3 regions of the Janthinobacterium sp. SUN033 genome follow, and region 3 is predicted to be linked to each of the others. Evidence: predicted binding sites of a transcription regulator. Region 3 holds the regulator's gene; each other region holds the start of a gene.

Region 1 (3,277 bases), on a different contig from region 3:
TAGATGACACCCCGTTCCAGCAGGCTGATGCGGCTGATGGAAAAAGTGGCTTCCGTGGAAATACCGTAGGAGCCGTACGAGTACAGCAGCAGCGGCGCTGAACCGTCGAGCTTGACGCCTTTCTTGTAGACGACCCACAGCGGCACTTGCACGCCATCGCGCGCCTTCACCCACAAGCGCTGCGTGGTGTAGCGGCTGCTGTCGAAGCCGCCGACGATTTCCTGCTGCTTCAGCACCGTGCGCTTGCCGTCCTGCATGCTGACGTCGATGACGGTGGGCGGCGTGACGGGCGACTGGTAGGACATGCGAAATTGCGTGGCGGAAAACTCCGGCGTGCCGGCCGCCGTGGCCAGGTAGACGGGGTCGTCGAACTGCACCGCCTTCCAGTTCTTTTGCGCAAAATCAAAGATGCGGGCGCGGTTCAGGGCGCGCGCCTTTTCCATCACCACCAGGTAGCCCTGGAAGACGTCGATGGACTGGATCACGGCATCCTTGTTGTGCGGCACGACGGGCTTCCAGTTCTTCGGCTGCGGCGCGGAGAATGGCGCGCTGACGACACGGAAATTCTTCGCCCCCTTGTTGGTCAGAATATACAGCTGGCCGTCGCGGTGCTCGATGCCGTAGCGGTGGCCTTTTTCACGTTTCAGCACGGATTGGAACGTGCCTTGCGGCTTGCTCGTTGGCAGCAGCAGCACTTCGCTCGTGTCCGTGCTGCCCGAGGTGAGCACGAAGAATTGCTTGTCGCGCGTGCGGCCCACGTTGATGGCGAACTGCTCCACAGGCTCGTGGTAGACCTGTTGCGGCGCACCGCCCAGGGCCAGGCGGAACAAGCGGTCCGAGCGCTTGGTGGTGGCATCTTCCTGCGCCAGCATCAGGGTGGCGTTATCCGCCGCCCAGGCCAGCGATGTCACGCGCGGCATGCTGTCGCCCAGCAACTTGCCCGTTTTCAAATCCTTGACATGCAGCTCGTACTGGCGGAAACCCGTCGTGTCGGTGGTGTAGGCCAGCAACTGTTCATTCGGGCTGACGCTGAAGGCGCGCACGGCAAAGAATTTGTGGCCTTCGGCCAATTGATTCTGATCCAGCAAGACTTCCTCTGCCGCCTGCGCATCATAGGCGCCGCTGGCGCCGACGGGGCGGCGGCAGTGAATCGGATATTGCTTGCCCGCTTCCATGCGCGTGTAATAGTAGAAATTGCCCTGGCGCGCAGGCACGGACAAGTCCACTTCCTGCATGCGTCCCTTGACTTCCGCCGTTACCTTGTCGGCCAGCGGCTGGATCGGCGCCGTGACGGCTGCCGTGTAGGCGTTTTCCGCATTCAGGTAGTCGATCACGGCAGGATCGGCTTTCTTTTGCAGCCAGCGGTAGTCGTCCGTGACGACCGTGCCGTGGCGCGTTTCCTGCCAGGCTGTCTTGGCGGCGACGGGGGCGACGGCCGTGGCGATGGTGGTGGTGGCGTCGGCGGCCAGCGCGGATGGCGCCAGCGTGGACAGTAGCAGGGCCGGCAGGATGGATGACCAGACGGACCGGCGGCGCGAAGCATGATGTGCTGTGGACAAGGCAACTCCTTTGAATAGTTGTGTCAGGATTGTAATCTTGCTATTGAGAAAAGCAACCGCTGATCGTCGCCATCGGGTCCCGTGCGTTTCAACTTGCATCCGCGGTCATTTCCGGTAATACTGTATGCATGCACAGTATCTTGCCGCAATGAAGGCAAGCCGATCCGCCGCGAGGTGTTTTTTGATTCCATCTGCCCCCACACTTGCCGAAGCACCCGCCGCGCGCCGCTGGATCGCCCACCTGGACATGGACGCCTTCTTCGCTTCCGTGGAACTGTTGAAATATCCGGAATTGCGCGGCGAAGCCGTCGTCATCGGCGGCGGGCGCCTGCAGCAGCCCGTGCTGCAGATTGATGGCACGCGGCAATTTGCGCGCATGCGCGATTACGTGGGGCGCGGCGTCGTTACCACGTCGACCTACGCGGCGCGCGCGTTTGGCGTGTTTTCCGCCATGGGCATCATGAAGGCGGCCAGGCTGGCGCCCGACAGCATCCTGCTGCCGGCCGATTTCGAGGCCTACCGCGAGTATTCGGCCCGCTTCAAGCAAGCCGTGGCTCAGTTGTGCCCCATCATCCAGAACGTGGGCATCGATGAAATCTATGTCGACCTGACGGAACATGGCGAGCAGGCGCCGGCCATGGCAGCGCGCCTGAAGGCGGCCGTGTTCGAGGCGACGGGCCTGTCGTGCTCGATTGGCCTGGCGCCCAACAAATTGCTGGCGAAAATCTGTTCCGACCTGGAAAAACCCGACGGACTCACCATTTTGTCGCCCGAGGATATCGCCACGCGCGTGTGGCCCTTGCCGGCGAAAAAGATCAACGGCATCGGCCCGAAGGCGACGGCCAAGCTGGAAGCCTTGGGCATCATCACCATCGGCGAGCTGGCGCAAGCCGACCTGGCCATGCTGCGCACGCAGTTTGGCGACCTGTACACGGGCTGGCTGCGCCAGGCGGCGCTGGGCATCGACGAGCGGCCCGTGCAGACGAGCCGGGAAACCAAGTCCGTCAGCCGCGAAACGACGTTCGAGCGCGACTTGCAGGTGGTGCGCGACCGCGCCACGCTGTCGGAAAAGCTGGAAAGCCTGTGCACGCGCGTGGCGGGCGACCTGGACAAGCAGTCGCTGGCGGGGCGCACGGTGGGCATCAAGCTGCGTTTCGAGGATTTCAGCACCGTCACGCGCGACATCACCTTGCCCAGCGCCACGGCGGACGCCGCCGCCATCCTGCGGGCCAGCCGCGATTGCTTGCGGCGCGTGCCATTTGAAAAGAAAATCCGCCTGCTGGGCGTGCGCATCTCGACCTTGTCCGATCCGGCCATCGTGATGCGGCAGGCGCCAGCCCAGGCGGAGCTGTTTCCCGCCCTGTAGCGGCATTCCCCACGCATCAACAACACCGCGCCAGTCCGCGCTTTTGACGGCATTCCCGTGTCGAAAGTGTAGAATGGCGTTCCCCTGGCACTACTGAAACAAACGGAAGACAAAAACTATGTGGTTCAAGAATCTTCAGATTTACCGCCTGCCCGCACCATGGGTCTATACGCCAGAACAACTGGAAGAGGCCTTGTCCTCGAACAAATTTACGCCGGCGACCAGCATGGATCTGATGCGCCAGGGCTGGGATACGCCACGCCCGAACGGCGGTCTGGTCCACGTGGTCAACAAGCAGATGCTGATCTTGCTGGGCACGGAAAAGAAATTGCTGCCAGCGACCGTCATCAAC
Region 2 (3,277 bases), 210 kb from region 3:
ACAAGGAGTTTTAAAATGAACAATCTGCCATTGCAAGCCAAAGCCGTACAACGCAGCCCCAGCATCTCCGCCATCAGCCAGGGTGTCGCCCCTTCCGGCATTACCTGCACCCTGTGCAAAGCGGCTTGCGGCGCCTTGAGCGGCACCGCACAGCAACTCTGCCTGATGGCTTGCAACGCCACCGTTTGCTGATCAAGCCAGCAAGATCGAGCCGTTCCGGCTAAGCCCGGCATGCCTGCGGGCGATGAGTTTCTCGTCGCCCGCTCCCCCTGCCGGCATCCCCCCCGATGGACGCAGGACGGCGATGCGACTCGCCACCAAGTCCGCCTGTTTCGCGCAGTACGCATGCCCTTGCGCGCGCCCGTGTCAACGCACAAACCCGTGCCCCGCACTGCTTGCGCTAAAACAAATCCAGCTGCCCCGCATTACCTTTTTTTACTTTTGCGCCCAGCGGCGGCACCACCAGCGGCCGGCGGAACTGCGTGCAATCGAGCTGCTTGAAGCGGCCGCCCTTGCCGTGCAAGCCCAGCCGGTGCACGGCCTTTTCAAAGCGCTGGCGGATGAGGTCAGCCCACACACCCTCGCCCCGCATGCGCGTACCGAACGCGCTGTCGTAATCCTTGCCTCCGCGCATTTCGCGCACCCGGTTCATCACGCGCTGGGCCCGTTCCGGGAAGTGCGCTTCCAGCCATTGCTGGAACAGCGGGCTCACTTCCCACGGCAGGCGCAGCACCACGTAATGGGCGTGGATGGCGCCCGCGTCGCGCACGGCTTCGAGCAGCTGCTCGATTTCCGGTTCCGTCACGAACGGGATGATGGGCGCGATGCTCACACCCACGGGGATGCCCGCTTCCGTCAGGGTGCGGATGGTGCGCAGCCGCCGCGCCGGAGCGGCCGCGCGCGGCTCCAGGGTGCGCGCGATGGCCGGGTCGAGCGTGGTGACAGTGACGGCCACGGCCGCCAGGCGCCTGGCCGCCATCGGCGCCAGAATGTCGATATCGCGCTCGATCAGCGACGATTTCGTGATCAGCGCCACAGGGTGGTCGCACTCGTGCAGCACTTCCAGCACGCGCCGCGTCAGTTGCCGTTCGCGCTCGCACGGCTGATACGCATCCGTGTTCACGCCCAGGGCGATCGGTTCGGGCACATACGAGGGCTTGGCCAGTTCGCGGCGCAAGAGTTCCGGGGCGTTCACCTTGGCGTAGATGCGGCTTTCGAAGTCCAGGCCCGGCGACAGGCCCAGATAGCTGTGCGTGGGGCGGGCAAAGCAATAAATGCAGCCGTGTTCGCAACCCCGATACGGATTCAAGGAAACATTGAACGGCAAGTCGGGCGAAGCGTTGCGCGTGAGAATGGTGCGCGCCTGTTCGTCACTGACCTGCGTCTTCCAGGTGGGAGGCCCCGCCTCCCCGGTCGCCTCATCCAGGCCGCCCACGCCCCAGCCATCATCGAAACCGCCGCGCGCGTGCACCTCGTAGCGCCCTTGCAGGTTCGACACGGCGCCGCGGCCCTTGTGGGCTTTCAGCGATTGCGGCGGCAACATGGCTTGCCCGGCGAAGCTGTCATCGTGCTCTGGAATGATTGCTTTCATGAACGGCCCCATCAACTGTATATACGTACAGTATACTATGCCGCTGTGCGGGCAAGATCAAGGGCTGGCGTGATGCCGTTTCAAGCTTTTTCACCGTGCGGCATGACATAACTCAACTGCTGTGCGACAAAGCCGTCAAATGCCGCGATCAGGGGAACGAAGCGGGCCGCGTCCTGCTCCAACTGCATCAGGGCATAGCACGTCGCTTCCAGGGTCGATAACTGGTCTGGCGCATGCGCCTTGCGGATCAGGTAATGGGAAGCGGGCGTATCGCGCAGGGGCAGGCGCGGCAGCTGTTGCAACGGGGGATTCAGATACAGCATCTTGCGGCTCTTGCGCCAGGTGGCGTCCAGCACCACCAGCCGCACGCGGGCAAGATCGAGCAAGCTGGCTGGGTCGAGCGCTGGCGGCGGGGCGATGCCCAGCGAACGGTCGCCGGGCGTATCCGGGTACAGCAGCACGTTGTGCTTGTCAGCCAGCAATTCGGCGAACGTATCGGGGGCAAACTGCTCGCCCGTCAGCATGCGGCTGTTCGGCAGGCTCAAGTGCAGCAGGCGGGCACTGCCCTTGGCATTGTGCACTTCCAGCGGATGCTGCAGGATCAGCACTTCCACCGCGTGGGAAACGGGGGCGATCCAGCGGCAGATGCAGCTGGATACGGCGCGCAGGCAGGCTGGGCAGCGCGCGCGTTTGGCCGGTTCAGCCAGGGAAGACGATGCAGCGCCAGGACTGGCGGGATGGCTGGCGGGATGATTTGAGCTAGGGCTGGAGGTACGGCGGGTGGTCATGGCGGAGCGCGTTCGCGGCTGTCTTCAAGCCGCGATTGTAGCGCCCGCGCCATGCCAAGGGGGAATCTGCGTTTAAGAATCCGTGCTTAAAACTCTTCCCATTCGTCGGCGCCGGAGGCCACCGGCGTCTTCGGCGTGCGTGCGCGCACCGCGTCCGCTTGCGCCGCCTTGTCCGGCGAGGTCGCGGTCACGGCGGGTGCTGGCGCGCGGGATGCTGGCGCGCGTCGCATGGCGGGCTGCGTGGCGGGTTGCGTAGCGGCTCGCGTGGCAGCCGCTACTGGCGCAGGCGCCGTCACGGACGGGCTGCTACGGGCGGCAGCATATTGCTGCGTGGCATCGAGCTTGAACACGCCCACGACCTCGGCCAGCCTGGCCGCCTGTTCCTGCATGGATTCGGCCGCCGCGGCCGCTTCTTCCACCAGGGCCGCGTTTTGCTGCGTCACCTGGTCCATCTGGCCGATGGCCTGGTTGACTTGTTCGATGCCTGCGCGCTGTTCATCGCTGGCGTCGGTGATCTGGTTCATGATCTGCGTCACGTGGCTGATGCTTTGCACGATCTCGTCCATGGTGCGGCCCGCCTTGTCCACCAGTTGCGAACCGGCCTCGACCTTTTGCACGGAATCGTCGATCAAGCCCTTGATTTCCTTGGCTGCCGCGCTGGAACGCTGCGCTAGGTTGCGCACTTCGGAGGCCACGACGGCAAAGCCGCGGCCCTGTTCACCGGCCCTGGCCGCTTCCACGGCCGCGTTCAGGGCCAGGATATTCGTCTGGAAGGCGATGGCGTCGATGACGCTGATGATGTCGACAATCTTGCGCGAGGAATCGTTGATCGAGCCCATGGTGCTGACCACTTCCGACACCACCACGCCGCCCTTGCTGGCGATCTGCGAGGCGTCGA
Region 3 (3,277 bases):
CCCGCACAGTGGGGCATCGCGCAAATCCGCGCCAAGGCCTTGCGCGATTTCGGCGCCTCTTTGGGGCCGGAAGCGGCGCACCATATCGCCGTCGGGGCGGAAACCATGGCCTTGCGCATGGACCGCACCTGTTCGAACGCCCTGGCGCTGGCGACCATGCTGGCCGCCGATCCGAGAGTGGCGGCCGTGCATTACCCGGGCCTGGCGTCGCACCCGCAGCATGCGCTGGCGACGGACTTGTTCCGCAGCTATGGCTCGCTGTTCAGCTTTGAATTGAAAGATGGCATCGACTGCTTCGATTTCCTCAATCGTCTCAATCTTGCCATTCCCGCCAGTAACCTTGGCGACACGCGCACCCTCGTCATTCCCGTCGCCCACACGATTTTCTACGAGATGGGTGCCGAGCGGCGCGCCAGCATGGGCATCGCCGAGTCGCTGATCCGTGTGTCGGTGGGTATCGAGGATGAGGTGGATCTGCTGGAAGACTTCAAGCACGCATTGGAAGAAGAATAAGGTTTCACTTTTTTGAGAAAAAGATTACATTTAAGTGTAATTAAAGCATATGTGTCTTTTTCTCAATCGGAGAGTGGGAATGAAAAAAATTGTATTTAGTGTTTTTTTATTGTTTTCTTGCGCTGTCTATGCTGATGACCTGACGGATGCGAATAAATTCCTGCAATCCAAGGCTTACCCACAAGCCTTGGATTTGTACAAGAAACTGGCTCAGGCCGGGAATGCCGAGGCTCAATTTCATTTGGGCGAGATGTATTTGTATGGTGAAGGAGTGGCTGTCGATGCCGCGCAAGCCGGACAATGGTTTGGGCAGGCCTCCAAGGCGGGCAACAAGAATGCCGAAGCCGCGCTTGCCCTTATGGCTAACCGTGTCGCGCGAAAAGGTGACATTGATTACTATGTCAACTCATATGCCGGCGAGGATGTTGCCTTGAGTAAGGTCAAGTGCGTTACCCCGGTGATCCCTGCATTCTCCCAAACCAAGCGTCAAATCAGAGATGTGGCCGATAGTGTCGATGCCTGGATGGCGTGCTATAACAGCTTTGTCAGTAATTTGAATGCTTCTTTGCCGCCTGGCAAAGCCATTCCTTCTGATATTGAATCGTTGATGAATGAGCAGGAATTTGAAAAGGCCAAGCTGCGCATGGATGCAGCCTATGCGAGGGTGAGTGCCGAAGGGCGTGAGCTGGCAAAAAATATCTTGGCGCAGCGCGATGAGTGGCACTCCAAAACAGAGGCGTATCTCTTGGCGGAGAATAAAAAAATTCAGACAGAAAATGAAATGAGTGAATTGAATCGCTCACGTACCGCGAACACGCCGCAATGGGTGACCAGTCCTTTGCCAAGCAAATAAGGCAGTCTTGCCGATGTGCTCAATAGGATGGGAGTTAAGCGCTCGCAGGTATGATGCAAGCGCTTTCCCTCTTAATGCCAACTGCGCATGAGTCCGACGGCCAAACCTTCCAATGCAAACTCATCTTCCGGCGACACGGTAATCACCTTGAAGTCGGGGTTTTCCGGCAGCAATTCGATGACGGACCCCGTCTTCTTGTAGCGCTTGACGGTGACTTCGTCGCCGATGCGGGCCACGACGATCTGGCCATTCTTGGCGCTGTCGACTTTCTTGACGGCCAATAAATCGCCATCCATGATGCCGGCGTCGCGCATGGACCAGCCGCGCACCTTCAGCAGGAAGTCAGGCTTGGCCGAAAACAGGGCGGGGTCGACGTTGTAGCTCGCTTCCAGGTTTTCCTGCGCCAGGATGGGCGAACCGGCCGCTACCCGGCCGATCAGGGGCAGCGACATCAGCAGCGCTGCCGGCACCTTCGATGGCAGCGCTTCGGCGGCGGCGCCGATCAGGCGGATGCCGCGCGAGGTGCCCGGTGAAATCTCGATCGCGCCCTTGCGGGCCAGGGCCTGCAAATGCTCTTCGGCCGCATTGGCCGATTTGAAACCCAGTTCATTGGCGATTTCGGCACGGGTGGGAGGAAAGCCCGTGTTTTCAATCGCGTCCTTGATCAGGTTCAGGATTTGTTCTTGTCGTGCTGTCAGCTTGATCATGAGCGGTGGGTGCATACTAAAATGCTGTCTATATGAACAGTCTGTATTTTTGTACAGTATCGTTCACTATGCAAGGGGATTTCCGTGTTTTGGGCGAATTTCGCAAGAAATACTTGTCCACGGACGGAAAGCACGGCGGCGCGCGGGCTTTTCGGGCCCATGTGGAAGGAATGATTGAAACGTTTGCAAAAGGCGGTTATAATCTTCGGCTGACCTTCCCACACCCGTCTTGACGCCGGGGTGGGCGATTATCAATCCGACCTGAAGGAGTTTGCATGCGTCATTATGAAATAGTCTTTATCGTCCATCCGGACCAAAGCGAGCAAGTGCCCGCGATGATCGAACGCTACAAAGCCAGCGTAACCACCCGCGGCGGTTCGGTTCACCGCGTGGAAGATTGGGGCCGCCGTCAAATGGCTTACTCGATCCAAAAGCTGCCTAAAGCACACTACATCTGCCTGAACATCGAATGCGACAACGAGACCCTGGTCGAGTTGGAAACAGCATTCAAATTCAATGATGCCGTGTTGCGTCACCTGACCGTTAAAATGAAGAAAGCTGAAACAGCTCCTTCGCCGATGATGAAATCGGTACAACGCGAAGACGCGGCCAAAAGCCACCGCACCGAAGCACCAGCAGCCGCTCCAGCCGCAGCAGCAGCTTAATTCTTGACCAGGATCGTGCGCTGAACCAGCTACAAGTAACCGCCATCATTGCCGAGCGCGAAATATTGCGCTATACCCCGGCAGGGCTGCCGATTGTGAATGCAGTATTGCAACACAGTTCGCAGCAGATGGAAGCAGGAATTGCCCGTTTGACCGAGTTTGATGTTGCCGCGCTAGCCGCTGGCGAAATCTCAGGCCGGTTCAGCCAGGCAAGCTTGGGCGGGGTGTATCAGTTCACGGGTTTCCTGGCCAGGAAGAGCCGCAACAGCAAGAGTTTGGTGTTTCACATCATTGATTTTAGTGCAGTCAATTCTGACTAGCGCATTTTAGATACAGGAGCCTGACATGGCATTCGGTAAAAAGTTCGACAAAAATAAGCTCAAGCTTAAAGAAAAACGCAAACAGCAAAACCCGTTGTTCAAACGCAAGAAGTTCTGCCGCTTCACCGCAGCTCACGTTGAGCAAGTCGACTACAAAGACGTCGACACGCTGAAAGACTTCGTCCAAGAAAACGGCAAGATCATGCCAGCACGCCTGAC

Evidence for each region. Region 3 encodes LexA, which represses DNA repair genes until DNA is damaged. Its sites were predicted from a motif close to ACTGTATNNNNATACAGT; they were not measured.
Region 1: a site for LexA is predicted at 1,679-1,696, ahead of dinB (DNA polymerase IV). Genes of this name have one in related genera too.
Region 2: a site for LexA is predicted at 1,606-1,623, ahead of OX460_RS09100 (PA0069 family radical SAM protein). Genes of this name have one in related genera too.

The regions. Positions count from the first base shown of each region.
Region 1 is NZ_JAPQNV010000008.1:105,716-108,992, reverse strand. It holds gene OX460_RS27210 (S9 family peptidase) at 1-1,559, opposite strand, end outside; gene dinB (DNA polymerase IV) at 1,741-2,925, shown strand; gene OX460_RS27200 (recombination-associated protein RdgC) at 3,044-3,277, shown strand, end outside.
Region 2 is NZ_JAPQNV010000002.1:106,173-109,449, forward strand. It holds gene OX460_RS09095 (hypothetical protein) at 16-192, shown strand; gene OX460_RS09100 (PA0069 family radical SAM protein) at 401-1,543, opposite strand; gene OX460_RS09105 (tRNA-uridine aminocarboxypropyltransferase) at 1,672-2,379, opposite strand; gene OX460_RS09110 (methyl-accepting chemotaxis protein) at 2,466-3,277, opposite strand, start outside.
Region 3 is NZ_JAPQNV010000002.1:317,842-321,118, reverse strand. It holds gene OX460_RS10040 (cystathionine gamma-synthase family protein) at 1-513, shown strand, start outside; gene OX460_RS10035 (tetratricopeptide repeat protein) at 593-1,366, shown strand; gene lexA (transcriptional repressor LexA) at 1,438-2,073, opposite strand; gene rpsF (30S ribosomal protein S6) at 2,349-2,738, shown strand; gene priB (primosomal replication protein N) at 2,759-3,058, shown strand; gene rpsR (30S ribosomal protein S18) at 3,084-3,277, shown strand, end outside.